Regions from separate parts of the Streptomyces sp. 5-10 genome, predicted to be linked through region 2. Evidence: riboswitches for the same ligand, from Rfam matches in the RefSeq annotation. Region 2 holds a riboswitch; each other region holds the start of a gene.
The links. Region 2 has a riboswitch for cobalamin ahead of IEJ02_RS13055 (CbtB domain-containing protein). Riboswitches for the same ligand answer to the same signal wherever they lie in the genome.

Region 1 (5,073 bases), on a different contig from region 2:
GGCCTGCGGCAGACTGCGGGCATGGATATCACGATCAGGCACGCGCGGGACGAGGAACTGGACGGAATCGGGGAGCTCACCGCGCAGGTGTACCTGGGGGACGGGCTCCTGGACTTCGAGGACAGTGATCCTTATCTCGCCACCCTGCGCGACGCCCGCCGCCGGGCCGCCGAGGCCGAGCTGCTGGTCGCGGCGGACGCGGCCAGCGACGAGGTCCTGGGCGCCGTGGCGTTCGCCGTGCACGGCGGGGCGTACGCGGAGCTGGCCCGCCCCGGCGAGGGCGAGTTCCGGATGCTGGCCGTCCGCCCCGAGTCGCGCCGACGCGGCGCCGCCGAAGCACTCGTACGAGCCTGCCTGGACCGGGCCCGCGCACTGGGCCTGCGGCGCATAGTGATCAGCAGCCAGCGGTCGATGACCGCCGCCCACCGCCTGTACGAGCGGCTGGGTTTCGTCCGTGCCCCGGAGCGCGACTGGGCGCCCCTGCCGGGGACGGACATCACCCTCTGGGCCTTCACCGTGGAGCTGTGACGCCCGCCGCCACACGCCCAAGTGATGGCCTGACGCGCGCCCCAGGTCACGGGCCACCTCCGGAACGCATGAGCACATTCATGCGAAACTCCGCAGCTCCGACACAAGATATGGGGGCGCGTGCGTCGGCCGACACAAGATGTATGCTCGTGCTCGCTGTCGCCGCAGGGGAATCCGGTGGGAATCCGGAACTGTCCCGCAACGGTGTACGTGTGCGCTCAATTCGGCGTGCCCGTGAGTCCGAGCACCTGCCGACGGCCCTGTGAACACGTCCCCCGGCCTCGAGGGTTGGGCCGATGGACGCTGCGTGGTGTGCCCGGCGTACGAGGAGTGCGGCATCGGCATGCCCGTACGCGCCCATCGCACCACCCCTCGTGGCCCCAGCCCAGCGAGGGAGAGCACCTCAGTGACCATCGCGCCCGCCGATCCGGTTTCAGCGCAGGCGGCTTCTCAGGCAGCGGACGACGCGCCCGGGACCGCCCTGCTACGGACCCTTACCGGACTCACCGCCGACCTGCCCGCCACCGATCCCGGCAAGGTCGCGGCCGCCGCCCTGCGCGGCCGTCATCCCGGCTCGGACGAGGCGGAGTTGCGGGCCCTCGCGACCGAGGCGGCGGCCGGGCTGATCGCCGAGGAGCCGGAGTACTCGCGGCTCGCGGCGCGGCTGCTGGCGCTCACCATCACGCAGGAGGCGGCCGGGCAGGGCGCGGTCTCCTTCTCGGCCTCCGTCCGGGTGGGCCACCGCGAGGGCCTGCTCGCCGACTCCACCGCGGAGTTCGCCGCCGCCCACGCCGAGCGGCTGGACGCGCTGGTGGAGCGGGCCCTGGCCGACGGCGCCGACAACCGCTTCGGCTACTTCGGGCTGCGCACCCTCTACAGCCGCTATCTGCTGCGCCACCCCCTCACCCGTCAGGTGATCGAGACCCCGCAGCACTTCCTGCTGCGCGTGGCCTGCGGGCTCGCCGAGGACCACTCGGAGCGGGCGCTGGAGGACGTGGCCGAGCTCTACCGGCTGACCAGCACGCTGTCGTACCTGCCCAGCTCCCCCACGCTGTTCAACTCCGGCACCCGGCATCCGCAGATGTCGTCCTGCTATCTGCTGGACTCGCCGCTGGACGAGCTGGACTCGATCTACAACCGCTACCACCAGGTGGCGCGGCTGTCGAAGCACGCGGGCGGCATCGGCCTGTCCTACTCCCGCATCCGGGCGCGCGGTTCGCTGATCCGGGGCACCAACGGGCACTCCAACGGCATCGTGCCGTTCCTGCGCACGCTCGACGCCTCGGTGGCCGCCGTCAACCAGGGCGGCCGGCGCAAGGGCGCGGCCTGTGTCTACCTGGAGACCTGGCACGCGGACCTCGAGGAGTTCCTGGAGCTGCGGGACAACACCGGCGAGGACGCCCGCCGCACCCACAACCTCAACATCGCCCACTGGATCCCGGACGAGTTCATGCGCCGGGTCGAGGCGGACGCCGACTGGTCGCTGTTCTCCCCGGTGGACGCGCCCGATCTGGTGGACCTGTGGGGCGAGGAGTTCGACGCCGCGTACCGCAGGGCCGAGGCCGAGGGGAAGGCCGTCAAGCAGGTCCCGGCCCGCCAGCTGTACGCCCGGATGATGCGCACCCTCGCGCAGACCGGCAACGGCTGGATGACGTTCAAGGACGCCGCCAACCGCACCGCCAACCAGACCGCCGAGCCCGGCAGGGTCGTCCACTCCTCCAACCTCTGCACCGAGATCCTGGAGGTCACGAACGACGGCGAGACCGCCGTGTGCAACCTCGGATCGGTCAACCTCGCCGCGCACCTGGGCGAGGACGGGCAGCTGGACTGGGAGCGCCTGGACGCCACCGTCCACACCGCCGTGACCTTCCTCGACCGCGTGGTGGACATCAACTTCTACCCCACGGAGGAGGCCGGGGCCTCCAACTCCCGCTGGCGCCCGGTGGGTCTGGGCCTCATGGGCCTCCAGGACGTCTTCTTCCGGCTGCGGCTGCCGTTCGACTCGCCCGAGGCCACGGCGCTGTCCACGCGGATCTCCGAGCGCATCATGCTCGCCGCGTACGAGGCGTCCTGCGAGCTCGCCGAGCGCCACGGCCCGCACCCCGCCTGGGCCGAGACCCGCACCGCGCGCGGTGTGCTGCACCCGGACCACTACCCGGACGCGGTGGCCACCTGGCCGGAGCGCTGGCAGGCGCTGCGCGCGCGGATGGCGAAGTCCGGGATGCGGAACTCACTGCTGCTGGCGATCGCGCCGACCGCGACCATCGCCTCCATCGCGGGGGTCTACGAGTGCATCGAGCCGCAGGTCTCCAACCTCTTCAAGCGCGAAACGCTCAGCGGGGAGTTCCTCCAGGTCAACTCCTATCTGGTGGACGACCTCAAGAAGCTGGGCGTCTGGGACGCCCAGACCCGCGAGGCGCTGCGCGAGTCCAACGGCTCGGTCCAGGACTTCTCCTGGGTGCCCGCGGACGTACGGGAGCTGTACCGCACCGCGTGGGAGATCCCGCAGCGCGCCCTGATCGACATGGCGGCGGCCCGCACCCCGTACCTCGACCAGAGCCAGTCGCTGAACCTCTTCATGGCCTCGCCGACCATCGGCAAGCTCAGCTCGATGTACGCGTACGCCTGGAAGCGCGGCATCAAGACCACGTACTACCTGCGCTCGCGTCCGGCCACCCGGATCGCCCAGAGCGCCCGGGGTGGCGCCGCCGCCACCCCCGCGCCCCTCCCCGTGCAGGAGGCCCCGGCCGAGGCCGACGCGATCGCCTGCTCCCTGGAAAACCCCGAGTCCTGCGAGGCCTGCCAGTAATGCCCACCGCATCCGAGATGACCACCGTGAACACCGCGCCGGGCCACACCAAGAACCTGCTGGATCCCGGGTTCGAGCTGACCCTGCGGCCGATGCGGTACCCGCAGTTCTACGACCGCTACCGCGACGCGATCAAGAACACCTGGACCGTGGAGGAGGTCGACCTCCACTCCGACGTCGCCGACCTCGCCAAGCTCTCCCCCGGTGAGCAGCACCTGATCGGCCGTCTGGTCGCCTTCTTCGCGACCGGCGACTCGATCGTGGCCAACAACCTGGTGCTGACGCTCTACAAGCACATCAACTCCCCCGAGGCGCGGCTGTATCTGTCGCGGCAGCTCTTCGAGGAGGCGGTGCACGTCCAGTTCTATCTGACGCTGCTGGACACCTACCTCCCCGACCCGGACGACCGCGCCGCGGCCTTCGCCGCCGTCGAGAACATCCCCTCCATCCGGGAGAAGGCGGAGTTCTGCTTCCGCTGGATGGACTCGGTGGAGAAGATCGAGCGGCTGGAGACCAAGGAGGACCGCCGCCGCTTCCTGCTCAACCTGATCTGCTTCGCGGCCTGCATCGAGGGGCTGTTCTTCTACGGCGCCTTCGCGTACGTGTACTGGTTCCGCTCGCGCGGGCTGCTGCACGGCCTGGCGACGGGCACCAACTGGGTGTTCCGCGACGAGTCGATGCACATGGAGTTCGCCTTCTCGGTCGTGGACACCGTCCGCGAGGAGGAGCCGGAACTCTTCGACGACGAACTTCAGCGGCAGGTCACCGACATGCTGAAGGAGGCCGTCGAGGCGGAGCTCCAGTTCGCCCGCGATCTGTGCGGCGAGGGGCTGCCGGGCATGAACACGGCGTCGATGCAGGAGTATCTGCAGTGCGTGGCCGACCAGCGCCTGCGGCGGCTCGGCTTCGCGCCGGTCTTCGGCTCGGAGAACCCGTTCTCCTTCATGGAGCTGCAGAACGTCCAGGAGCTGACCAACTTCTTCGAGCGGCGCGCTTCGGCGTACCAGGTCGCGGTCGAGGGGTCGGTCGCCTTCGACGACGACTTCTGATGTCTACAGGGCGGGCCGGACCCGGAGAGGTCCGGCCCGCCCTGTGCGGTGGGACACACTCAGTCGTTGGGCACCGTCTCATAGCGGGCGGTGCCCTCGGCCATCTGCTTCAGCACATCCTTACGGTCGCGCTTGGAGAGCCGGTCGATGTAGAGGTAGCCGTAAAGGTGGTCGGTCTCGTGCTGGAGACAGCGCGCGAAGTAGCCGGTGCCGCGCACCGCGATCGGCTCGCCGTTGAGGTCCTGGCCGCGCACCACCGCGTAGTCGGGGCGGGCCAGCTCCGCGTAGGCCGTGGGGACCGACAGGCAGCCCTCGTTGGAGTCGTCCAGCACCCGGCGGTCGGCCGGCAGCTCCTCCAGCACCGGGTTGCACACCACGCCCACATGGCGAACGCCCTCGTCGTCCATGCAGTCGTAGACGAAGACCTTAAGGTCGACACCGATCTGGTTGGCGGCCAGGCCCACGCCCTCCGCCGCCCGCTGGCTGGCGAACATGTCGTCGACGAGCCGCGCGAGCTCCTCGTCGAACACGGTCACGTCCCGGCACTCCTTGTGCAGGACCGGGTTGCCGTACACGGTGATCGGGCGGGCGGTGCCGCGCTCGCGGAAGGCCCGCTCGCGCTCCTCGCAGTCCTCCGTGTCCACGATGAACTCGTCGTCCACCCGCTGCTTCGTCCCTTGCTGCGAC
Region 2 (5,073 bases):
GGCCGGTGCCGAACGCGCGCTCGCGCAGGCGCTGCGGGAGACGGCGGACACCCCGGAGCTCACCGCGCGGCTGGCCGCCGTCCAGATCGTCGCCGTCCAGTGGTCACTGGCACAGGACAACGCCGAACGCGTGGCATACGGGGAACCGGCCGACGAGCGCTACGCGGGTGCGGTGGCCGACGCGGAGCACGCGTTCGCGCTGCTGGAGAACGGACTGCGGCACCCGCCCCCGCGAACGTGACGACAGGCGGTTCAGGGGAGCGGACGTGCCCGCACAACGCGAGAGGGCCCGCGGACGGTTCCGCGGGCCCTCGTGCGTCTCGGCATGGACAGATGGTCAGTTCGGGGCGGCCGCCATCGCCCTGCTCTCCTCGGCCTTCGCGGGCTTGGGGTTCAGCATCCGCTCGGCGAGCTCGCCGAAGAGGAGGCCGAAGCCACCCCACAGGATGATCTGCATGGCGAGGGCGGACAGCCGGAACCGCCACAGGACGGTGGCCGGGAAGTCCGCCGGTACCTCGTTGATGACGGGCAGGAAGGCGTACGCCAGCCCGATGACGACGGCGAAGGCGGCAACCGCGGCGACGGTCGCGTACCAGGTGCCCAGCTTCGGGGCGAGCCGCTTGCCGAGGATGGTGGCGGCGATCGCGAGGAGCACGCTGAGCACCATCATCAGGAAGTACAGCGTCGTCCGCTTGCCGATGGTGTCGCCGTTGCCGACGGCGGGCGGGTTGGCCGGGTACTTCAGGAACGGCACGACATAGACCGCGAGCAGCGCACAGCCGGACAGCAGCAGCGCGGTGGCCCGCGGGGTGAAGCGGCCGACGCGGCCGAGGGCGACGCAGTAGGCGAGGGCGGCGATGCCGCCGAACGCGATCCCGTAGATCAGCACACCGGTGGCCAGACCGGCGGTGGACTGCAGACTACGGGAGACGATCTCGACCTCGTGCTCGTGCGCGGGGGCGTGGGCCTCCTCGAAGCCGATCGCGCGGTCGACGTTCGGCTCACCGAGGAAATAGGCGGCGATCAGGGCGAGCACACCGGCACCAAGACCGGCGAGCATGCCCCGCACCAGCAGGTTTCTTACTGTTGCGGAGTTCATGGGCGTGCGGCGTCCCTCGCGTCAGTGGCAGGGGAAGCCGAGAAGATGGCGGGCGTCATGCACCCACTCGTGGACGCCCGCGCCGGAGACGACCGCGGTGGCGCCCTGCTCGGCGCCGACGAAGTACAGCAGGACCAGCATCAGGATGCCGAAGAAGACGGCCCAGGGAGCTATCGCCTTCAGCGGCAGCGGGGCGGGGAGGGCGGGAGTGGTGGCAGTCGGCTGGGCGACATGCTGCGCCATGGCAGTGGCCTCCTTGCGGGAGTTCGCGTCCCATCTCGGTGGTGCACAGGACGATGGCCGCGGGTCTGACTCACGGGACGTCCCCTTCGGATACGTCCCGTTCACAGTGGCGCGACCGTGCCGGATTCCCACCGGCTTCCGTCAGGCCATCGTCGATATCGCATCGACGGTACCGCGTGTCGGATCCCTGGCCAAGACCGGCCACCTGGTGAGACGTCGGCAGCGGCGCGGGCCGCTTCTGAGCTCACCGGAGGCAAGGGCGCGCGCCCCGATCACGTGTCAGGTGCCCTGGCGCAGGAACAGTTCCACCACCGGTACCGCGACATCGGGGCGGACGACCGGGAGGGTCAGGGTCAGGGTGCCCGGCGGCTGGCCGCCGAGGCCGGTGTTCTGCGCCTTGATCGACGGGTCGATCTCGCGGTACCTGATCTCGGAGGCGTCGTGCAGGAACTGCGCGTACTCGACCTTGCCCGCCAGGTCCGGCAGGTGGACATGGCCGAAGGGCCAGGTGAAGAGGTGCAGATAGAGGCGGTTGCCGCGCTGGGTGTAGCGGGTGTCGACCGGGGCGCGGTACGCGGAGGGGCCTGCGCCGTGGATGGAGCGCTGGTGGCGGGCCATCCACGCCCCGATCCCCTCCAGCGTGGCGAGGGCGGTGGCGTCGAAGTCGCCGCGTCCGGTCGGGCCGACGTTCAGCAGCATGTTGCCGTTCTTCGAGACGCCGTCGACGAGCATCCGGACCAGCAGGTCGACCGGTTTCACCTGGAGGTTGTCGCGGTCGTAGCCCCAGCTGCCGTTGAGGGTCTGGCACGCCTCCCACACCACCGGCTGCCCGTCGACCTCCATGGGCTTGTCGGGCTGGTACTGCTCGGGGGTGACGAGGTCGCCGGGGACGGCGAGCCGGTCGTTGACGATGATCTCGGGCTGCAGCCTGCGGGTGAGCGCGAGGAGTTCCTCCGAGCCCCACTCCTCCTTGCCCTTGCCGTTCCACACGTCGTGGTGGTCGTCGTCCTTGTACGAGAAGTCGTAGAAGAGGTAGTCGATGGTGCCGTAGCCGGTCAGCAGCTCCTCCACCTGGCCGTGCAGATAGGCGCGGTAACGGGCCATGTCGCGGCCCTCGTTGAGCCGCTTGATCTCCTCCGGCGGGTCGTCCCGGCGCGGGTGGAGGCCGTCGATGACGAAGTCCGGGTGGTGCCAGTCGATGAGCGAGTGGTAGAAGCCGACGCGCAGCCCCTCGGCGCGCACGGCCTCGACGAACTCGGCGACGAGGTCCTTGCCGATCGGGGTGTTCATCGAGGTGTAGTCGGTGAGCTTGGAGTCCCACAGGCAGAAGCCGTCGTGGTGCTTGGTCGTGAGCACCATGTACTTCATTCCGGCGCGCTTGGCGGACCGGGCCCATGCGCGGGGGTCGAAGAGGTCCGGTTCGAAGTGGCGGAAGTAGCGGTCGTAGTCCTCGTCCGTGATGCGTTCGCGGTTCTTCACCCACTCGTGGCGGGCGGGCAGGGCGTACAGGCCCCAGTGGATGAACATGCCGAAGCGGTCTTCGGTGAACCAGGCGGGGAGGGCCATCGAGGGGGATTCCTTTCCCAGAAAAGAGGAGGCGCACGGGGGTGAAAACGACGTGATGTTCACGTGACATCACCGAGGGACGATGCGCACATCGACGCCGCGCTCGCGCAGCCCGCGCACCTCCCCGGCCGGTGCCGCGTCGTCCACCACGACCAGGTCGAAGTCGGTGAGCGGCGCCAGGGCGTACAGGCCCTGGTTGGCGAACTTCGTATGGTCGACGAGGAGTACGCGGCGTGCCGCGGCGGCCAGCATCGCCTGCTTGACCTGCACCGTCTCGGGTGACATGTGGTAGCAGCGGCCCGCGGTGACGGCCGTGGTGGACATGAACAGCACATCGGCGCGGAAGGCGGACATGCTCTGCGCGGTGTGCGGTCCCATGAACGCGTCGTACGCCGGGAAGTAGGTGCCGCCGAGCGCCACCAGCGCCGCTCCGGGCTCCTTGGCCAGAGCCGTGATGGCGGGCAGCGAGTTGGTGATCACCGTGATCGGTGTGTGGTGGGGCAGGTGGTGGGTCAGGCCCAGGCAGGTGGTGGAGTCGTCGATCACCACGATCTGGCCGGGAACCAGCTCCTCGGCCGCCGCCCGCGCCAGCCGCTGTTTGGTCTGCGCCATCGTCGTCATGCGCTCGCCGACACTGCCGTGGAACTGCGTGGACGGCAGACAGCTCGCGCCGCCGCGCACCTTGCGCAGCCAGCCCTGCGCCTGGAGGGCGTCCAGGTCGCGGTGGATGGTCATCACACTGACGGCGAACTCGGCCGACAGGTCCGAGGTGCGGACGAAACCCTTGGTCGTGACCAGTTCGCGCAGCCGGTGCCGCCGCTCCTCCTGCCCATCCGTACGGGTCATGGCCTGCGGCTCCTCATCCCTTCCGCACCACCCCGGCGCGGTGCCGCGGCGCGGTGCCCGCGACGGACCGGTGTGAGACGACCTGATGTGAAACTCACGCGAAGGTAACACGGGCTCGGGGCGCCGCCTCCCCCTTCTGCGGGGCCGGTGGCCCAGGACATCGCACGGTGCCGTGGGCCGGCCGCGGGATAATCCCGCACCCCGATTGACGTGGCTTCCCGGCGGCGATTCTCTCGGTTTGTCGGCGCGGAATTCCGCCGACGGCGTCGATTCGTCGGAGCGGTGGCTATTCACCGGTACGCCGCCGCCCCCGCCGTGGTGAAGGGCAGGTACTTCGGTCATGACGGTTCTCACTGTCGACGTCGGCACGTCGGTCATCAAGTCCGTCGTGTTCGACGCCGAGGGAAGGGAAGTGGCGGTCTCCCGCGTCGGTACGGAGGTGCTGCGGCCTCACCCCGGATGGGCCGAGCAGGACATGGACGCGGTGTGGCGCGGGGTCGTCTCCACCGTGCGCGGCGCTCTGGCCCAGCTGGGGCCCGGGCACGGCGCGGTGCGGCTGATCGCGTTCACGGCCCAGGGGGACGGCTGCTGGCTGGTCGACGGCGACGGGCGCCCCACCGGCCCGGCGATCCTGTGGTCCGACGGGCGCGCCGGTGATCTGCTCGCGCGCTGGCAGGCCGATGGGGTCCTGGCGGAGGCGTACCGCCGCAACGGCTCCCTCACCTGCGCGGGCATGCCCAACGCGGTGCTCACCTGGCTCGCCGAGCACGACCCGGCGCGCCTGGAGCGCTCGCACACCGCGCTGACCGCGGCGGGCCGGCTGTTTCTGAAGCTCACCGGCGTCATGGCGATCGACGCCTCCGACGCGTCGGCCCCCTTCCTCGACCACGCCACGGGCGCGTACGACCCGTCCATCGTGGACCTGTTCGGCCTGGCGTGGGCGCGTCGGCTGCTGCCGCGCGTCCTCGGGCACGACGAGTGCGTCGCCGAGCTCACCCGCCACGCGGCAGCCGAACTGGGCCTCCCCACCGGCCTTCCCGTCGTGATGGCCCCTTACGACATCGCCGCCACCGCCCGTGGCGCCGGGGTCGTCGACCCCGGACAGGCGTGTGCCGTCCTCGGCACCACCCTGTGCACCGAGGTGGTGCGCCGGACCGTGGACACCTCGGGCGAGCCGTGCGGCATCACCATCGCCTTCGGCCGCCACGACCGCCTGCTGCGCGCCCTTCCCACCCTCTCCGGCACCGAGGTGCTGGACTGGGCGTGCCGGACGCTGGCCGTCGAGAGCCCCGCCGCCCTCGGTGACCTCGCCGCCGCGT
Region 3 (5,073 bases), on a different contig from region 2:
GCGGCGCCTGCTCCCGCGCCCCGCCGCCCGCGCCCTCCTGCGGTCCGCCTTCGGGGCCGCCCGGGTCGTCCGGCCCGGAGCCGCCCGGCCCGTCCTCGGGGCCCGGGTCCGGATCCGGTTCGGGGTCGTCCTCCTCGAACCGCCGCAGGATCTCGTCGAGTTTGTCCTCGTCGAGCCCCGGCGCGTCGAACGGCGCCCGCCGCCGGCGGTGGGGGAGCGACAGCAGCGCCGCCCCCCGTACGTCCTCGGTCCGGACGTCGGTGCGCCCCGCCCAAGCCGCCAGCGCGGTCGCCGTACGGGCCGTCACGATGTCCGCGCGCATCCCGTCCACCTCGAACCCGGCGCACACCGCCGCGATCTGCCGCAGCGCGCGGTCGCCGAGCCCCACCCGCGGCAGCAGGGCGCGCGCCGCCGCGATGCGCTCCCGCAGGGCCTCCTCGTCCGCCGCCCAGCGCGCCGCGAACCCCTCGGGGTCCTCGTCGTACGCCAGCCGCCGCCGCACCACCTCGACCCGCTCCTCGGTGTCGCGGGACGCCGCGACCTCCACCGTGAGACCGAAGCGGTCCAGCAACTGCGGCCGCAGCTCGCCCTCTTCGGGGTTCATGGTGCCCACCAGGAGGAAGCGCGCCGCGTGCCGTACGGACACCCCCTCGCGCTCGACGTAGGAGGCGCCCATGGCGGCCGCGTCGAGCAGCAGGTCGATCAGATGGTCGTGCAGCAGATTGACCTCGTCGACGTAGAGCACCCCGCGGTGGGCGTCCGCGAGCAGCCCGGGCTCGAACGCCTTCACCCCGTCCGACAGCGCCCGCTCGATGTCGAGCGCGCCGACCAGCCGGTCCTCGGAGGCGCCCACGGGCAGTTCGACCATCCGCGCGGGGCGCGCCTCGCCGGTGCCCGGCTCATGGGGCCCGTCCGGGCAGGACGGGTCGGGCGCGGCCGGATCGCAGGAGAACCGGCACCCGGCCACCACGTCCACCTCGGGCAGCAGCGAGGCGATCGCTCTTACGGCGGTGCTCTTGGCCGTGCCCTTCTCGCCGCGCACCAGGACACCGCCCACGGCGGGCGAGACGGCGTTGAGGAGCAGGGCGAGCCGCAGGCCGTCCATGCCGACGATCGCGCTGAAGGGGTAGGTGGTGGTCACGCGGCGGTACCTCCTGGGGTGCGTGGGGGTGGCGGTTCGGTGTGGGGGCGGGGGTTCGTCACGTCGTCCCCCCTGGCACCCCCGGAGGGACGAACGGCAGCCCCTCCGGGACGCCCTCCTCGATGAGCCGCAGCAGCGCGTCCGTGTCGGCGTGCTCCTCGATCAGGTCGCCGAGGCGGTCGAGCTGCTCCTCGCGCAGCTCGCCGAAGTGGGTGTCCGGCGCGGGGACGAACGCCCGGCCCGCCGCGGCGGCCACCCGCCGCAGGAACGCCCGCCGGAAGCCGTCGCTCTCCAGCGAGCCGTGCCAGTGCGTGCCCCACACCGAGCCCACCCGGCAGCCGTCCAGGAAGGGCTCATCGGCCCCGTCCAGCAGCTCGGCGACCCCGTGGTGGATCTCGTAGCCCTCCACCCGCTCGCCGAGCGCCTCGCCCACCGGCCGGGCCAGGGTCTTCTCGGCCGCGAACCGCACCCGCACCGGCAGCAGCCCGAGCCCGGCGACCGTCCCGGCCCTCGACTCGACCTCGTCCTCGATGCGCTCCCCGAGCGCCTGGAAGCCGCCGCAGACGCCCAGCACCGGGCGGCCCTCGGCGGCCCGCCGGGCGATCGCGTCGGCCAGCCCGCGCTCACGCAGCCACTCCAGCGCCCTTACGGTGCCCCGGGTGCCCGGCAGCACCACCAGATCGGCGTCCGCCAGCTCCTCGGGCCGGTCCACGAACCGCACGATCACGCCCGGTTCGGCCGCCAGCGCGTCCACGTCCGTGAAGTTGGACATCAGCGGCACGGCGGCCACCGCGATCCGCAGGACGTCCGCGCCGTAAGGAGGCGCCACGACGCTCTCCCGCACCGCGCCGCGCAGTGACACCCGCAGCCCGTCCTCCTCGTCGATGCCCAGCCCGTGGGCGAACGGGAGCACCCCGACGGTCGGGCGCCCGGTGAGGCCGCGCAGCATCTCCAGGCCGGGCTCCAGAAGGCTCACATCGCCGCGGAACTTGTTCACCAAGTAGGCGGCCACATGCCGTTGGTCCGCCGCCGACAGCAGCGCGGTCGTGCCGAAGAAGGACGCGAAGACGCCACCGCGGTCGATGTCCCCGACCACCACGACCGGAAGCCCTGCGGCGCGCGCCAGCCCCATGTTGACGATGTCGGTGCGGCGCAGATTGATCTCGGCCGGGCTGCCCGCGCCCTCGCAGATCACCGCGTCATGGGCGCTCCGCAGCTCCTCCAGGCACTCCGTGACGGTCTCCAGCAGCGCCTCACGCCCCGTGGAGAGCCTCTCGCCGGGCGAGGGGGCTCCGGGCCCGCCGAAGTACCCGCGCGCGCTCAGCTCGCCCACCGGCTTGCCCAGGAGCACCACTTGGCTGCTGCGGTCGCTGCCCGGCTTCAGCAGGACCGGGTTCATCAGCGCGCTGGGCTCGACGCGCGCGGCGGCGGCCTGCATGGCCTGTGCCCGCCCGATCTCCGCTCCCTCCCGGGTGACGAAGGAGTTGAGCGACATGTTCTGCGCCTTGAAGGGCGCCACGCTGACGCCCTTACGGGCGAGCCAGCGGCAGATCCCGGCCGTCACCACGCTCTTGCCCGCGTCGGAGGTCGTGCCCGCGACGAGCAGCCCCCCGCCGCGCGCCCCGGAACCGTCCGTGCCGCCCTTACCGCGTATCCCGCTCATCCGCCGCCCCTTTCCAAGGCCCGGGGCCGCCCCGTCAACGCCCTCAGGACCGGCCGGGCCGCTACGGACACCCCGAGCGACAGGACGCCGACGCACCGCGACAGCCGTATCGCCCGCTCGATGTCGGCCGACTCCACCGGCCGCCCGCCGGAGTTGAGCACCGGCCGGTGCTCGACCCGGCCGCCGTACGCGAGGGTGCCGCCCAGCCGGACGCCGAGCGCGCCCGCGAAGGACGCCTCCACCGGGCCCGCGTTGGGGCTCGGATGGCGCCGGCCGTCGCGCCGCCAGGCGCGCCACGCACCGCGCGGATCGGGGCCCGCGAGCGTCGCCAGGGCAGCCGTAAGGCGCGCACCGGGCCAGCCGGCCACATCGTCCAGCCGGGCCGCCGCCCAGCCGAACCGCCGGTAGCGCGGCGACTTGTGGCCCACCATGGCGTCCAGGGTGTTGACGGCGCGGAAGCCGATGAGCCCCGGCACACCGCCCACGGCGCCCCACACCAGCGCGCCCACGACCGCGTCGGAGGTGTTCTCGGCGACCGATTCGACCACCGCGCGGGCGATCTGCGGCCCGTCCAGCGCCTGCGGGTCGCGGCCGCACAGATGCGGCAGCCGCTCCCGGGCGGCCTCGAGGTCCCCGGCGGCCAGCGCACCGCCGACGGCCCGTGCCTCACGGCCCAGGCTCGTGCCGCCCAGCACGGCCCAGGTGGCGGCGGCGGTCAGCGCGACCTCCGCGCCACGGCGGCCCCCGAGGCCCCGTACGGCGCGGGTCAGCAGCGCGGCACCGGCGGCCGCGCCGCCCGCGCACAACGCGGTGTGCAGGGCCCCGTAGCCCCGGTGGTCGCGCCACAGCCGGCGCTCGGCGGCCCCGGCGGCGCGCCCGAACGCGGCCACCGGATGGCCGCGGCGCGGATCACCCGTGGCGAGGTCGCCGAGGAAGCCGAGGGCCGCGCCGCACGCGAACGAGGCGTGGTCGGCACGCATCCGTCAGGCCGCCGTCACGCCTCGGCGCGGCGATACGGAAGGCGATACGGAAGCGGATCGGCCGGAGGGGCCGGAAGAGCCGGAGCGGACAGGGAGGGCTGGCGGCGTGGCGGTGCCGGGCATGGCGGTATGTCCTCACTCAGGGTCCTCGCCCTGGTTCGACGTGACCGGCGGTGAGAGTCTCCTGGCTCCCGGATCCGCGGCCCTCCCGGTCTTCCAGCCCCGCGTACGCGACGAACCGTACGGACGAGCCGTGACCCCATACAGGCGATGGGAGGGTGCTCCCCGGTGACAGTGGCGGGACCGCGCCGGATTCTCACCGGCTTCCTCTCCTGCCGCCGTTTGGCTCGGGAAGTCCACCATGGGCCGCGAATGGCCGTCAACTCGCATATGACCCATCACGCCCGAGTGTGCCGAGCCCCACAGACAACCGCCCCTCACAGGACGGCCGCCGGACGGTCGGCGCTGGTCAGCGCCACCATCCGGCGGCCGGTGGGTGGTTTGGGGAAGCGGCGTCCTCAGGCGACGATCAGATAGATGCCGTACGCCACGACCGCGGCGCACACCGCGAAGCAGGCGTACGCGCCGGTGCGCGCGAGCGGGGAGCCGTCCACCGCGCCCCCGGGCACGGTGGCGGCCGTGCCGCCCTGCTCCGGCGTCGCCTTACGGGAGGTGCCGACGATGCCCAGGGTGAAGACGCCCACCATGCCGACCGTCACCGCGAGGCTGACGCCGAAGACCTGGCCGAGTGCCGCCCAGTCGATGTTCATGTTTCCTGGCTCCTTAACGGGTGGTGCTGCTCGCGGCGGCGGGGGTGGGGGTCTGCTCGGGCGTGTTCTCCGAGGTGCCGTCCTCGGGGGCGGCGCTCGCCGTACCGGCGGGCGGCGGGGCCACGGACCGCAGTGCGGCCGTGACGGCGCCCACCGGCTCCTGGGCGGCGACCTCGTTGACGTTGGTGTGGTCCACGGGCTTGCGGCGCGACAGCATCCAGATCGCCCCGCAGGCCAGGACGGCGAGCACGGCCACCGCCGTGATGCCCGCGTTCCCCTGGTCGGCCAGGAGCGCGGCGGCGCCCGCCACCAGACCTGCGGCCGGCAGGGTCAGCACCCAGGCGACCACCATCCGGCCCGCGGTCGACCAGCGCACCACGGCGCCCTTACGGCCGACACCCGCGCCCATGACGGCGCCGGAGCAGACCTGGGTGGTGGACAGCGCGAAGCCGATGTGGGAGGAGGCGAGGATGACGGTCGCGGCGCCGGTCTGGGCGGCGAAGCCCTGCGGCGGCTGGA

Region 1: linked by a shared signal. The riboswitch ahead of IEJ02_RS26360 (ribonucleoside-diphosphate reductase subunit alpha) and the one ahead of IEJ02_RS13055 (CbtB domain-containing protein) in region 2 are both predicted to bind cobalamin.
Region 3: linked by a shared signal. The riboswitch ahead of IEJ02_RS17725 (cobalamin biosynthesis protein) and the one ahead of IEJ02_RS13055 (CbtB domain-containing protein) in region 2 are both predicted to bind cobalamin.

What each region holds. Positions count from the first base shown of each region.
Region 1 is NZ_JACVYG010000026.1:60,134-65,206, forward strand. It holds gene IEJ02_RS26355 (GNAT family N-acetyltransferase) at 22-528, shown strand; cobalamin riboswitch at 645-798, shown strand; gene IEJ02_RS26360 (ribonucleoside-diphosphate reductase subunit alpha) at 935-3,337, shown strand; gene IEJ02_RS26365 (ribonucleotide-diphosphate reductase subunit beta) at 3,355-4,386, shown strand; gene def (peptide deformylase) at 4,446-5,073, opposite strand, start outside.
Region 2 is NZ_JACVYG010000008.1:129,623-134,695, reverse strand. It holds gene IEJ02_RS13065 (TetR/AcrR family transcriptional regulator) at 1-241, shown strand, start outside; gene IEJ02_RS13060 (CbtA family protein) at 338-1,099, opposite strand; gene IEJ02_RS13055 (CbtB domain-containing protein) at 1,121-1,342, opposite strand; cobalamin riboswitch at 1,381-1,508, opposite strand; gene IEJ02_RS13050 (alpha-L-fucosidase) at 1,622-2,908, opposite strand; gene IEJ02_RS13045 (DeoR/GlpR family DNA-binding transcription regulator) at 2,978-3,754, opposite strand; gene IEJ02_RS13040 (FGGY-family carbohydrate kinase) at 4,095-5,073, shown strand, end outside.
Region 3 is NZ_JACVYG010000013.1:100,362-105,434, forward strand. It holds gene IEJ02_RS17715 (putative cobaltochelatase) at 1-1,141, opposite strand, end outside; gene IEJ02_RS17720 (cobyric acid synthase) at 1,200-2,804, opposite strand; gene IEJ02_RS17725 (cobalamin biosynthesis protein) at 2,801-3,784, opposite strand; cobalamin riboswitch at 3,943-4,160, opposite strand; gene IEJ02_RS17730 (hypothetical protein) at 4,303-4,554, opposite strand; gene IEJ02_RS17735 (inorganic phosphate transporter) at 4,568-5,073, opposite strand, start outside.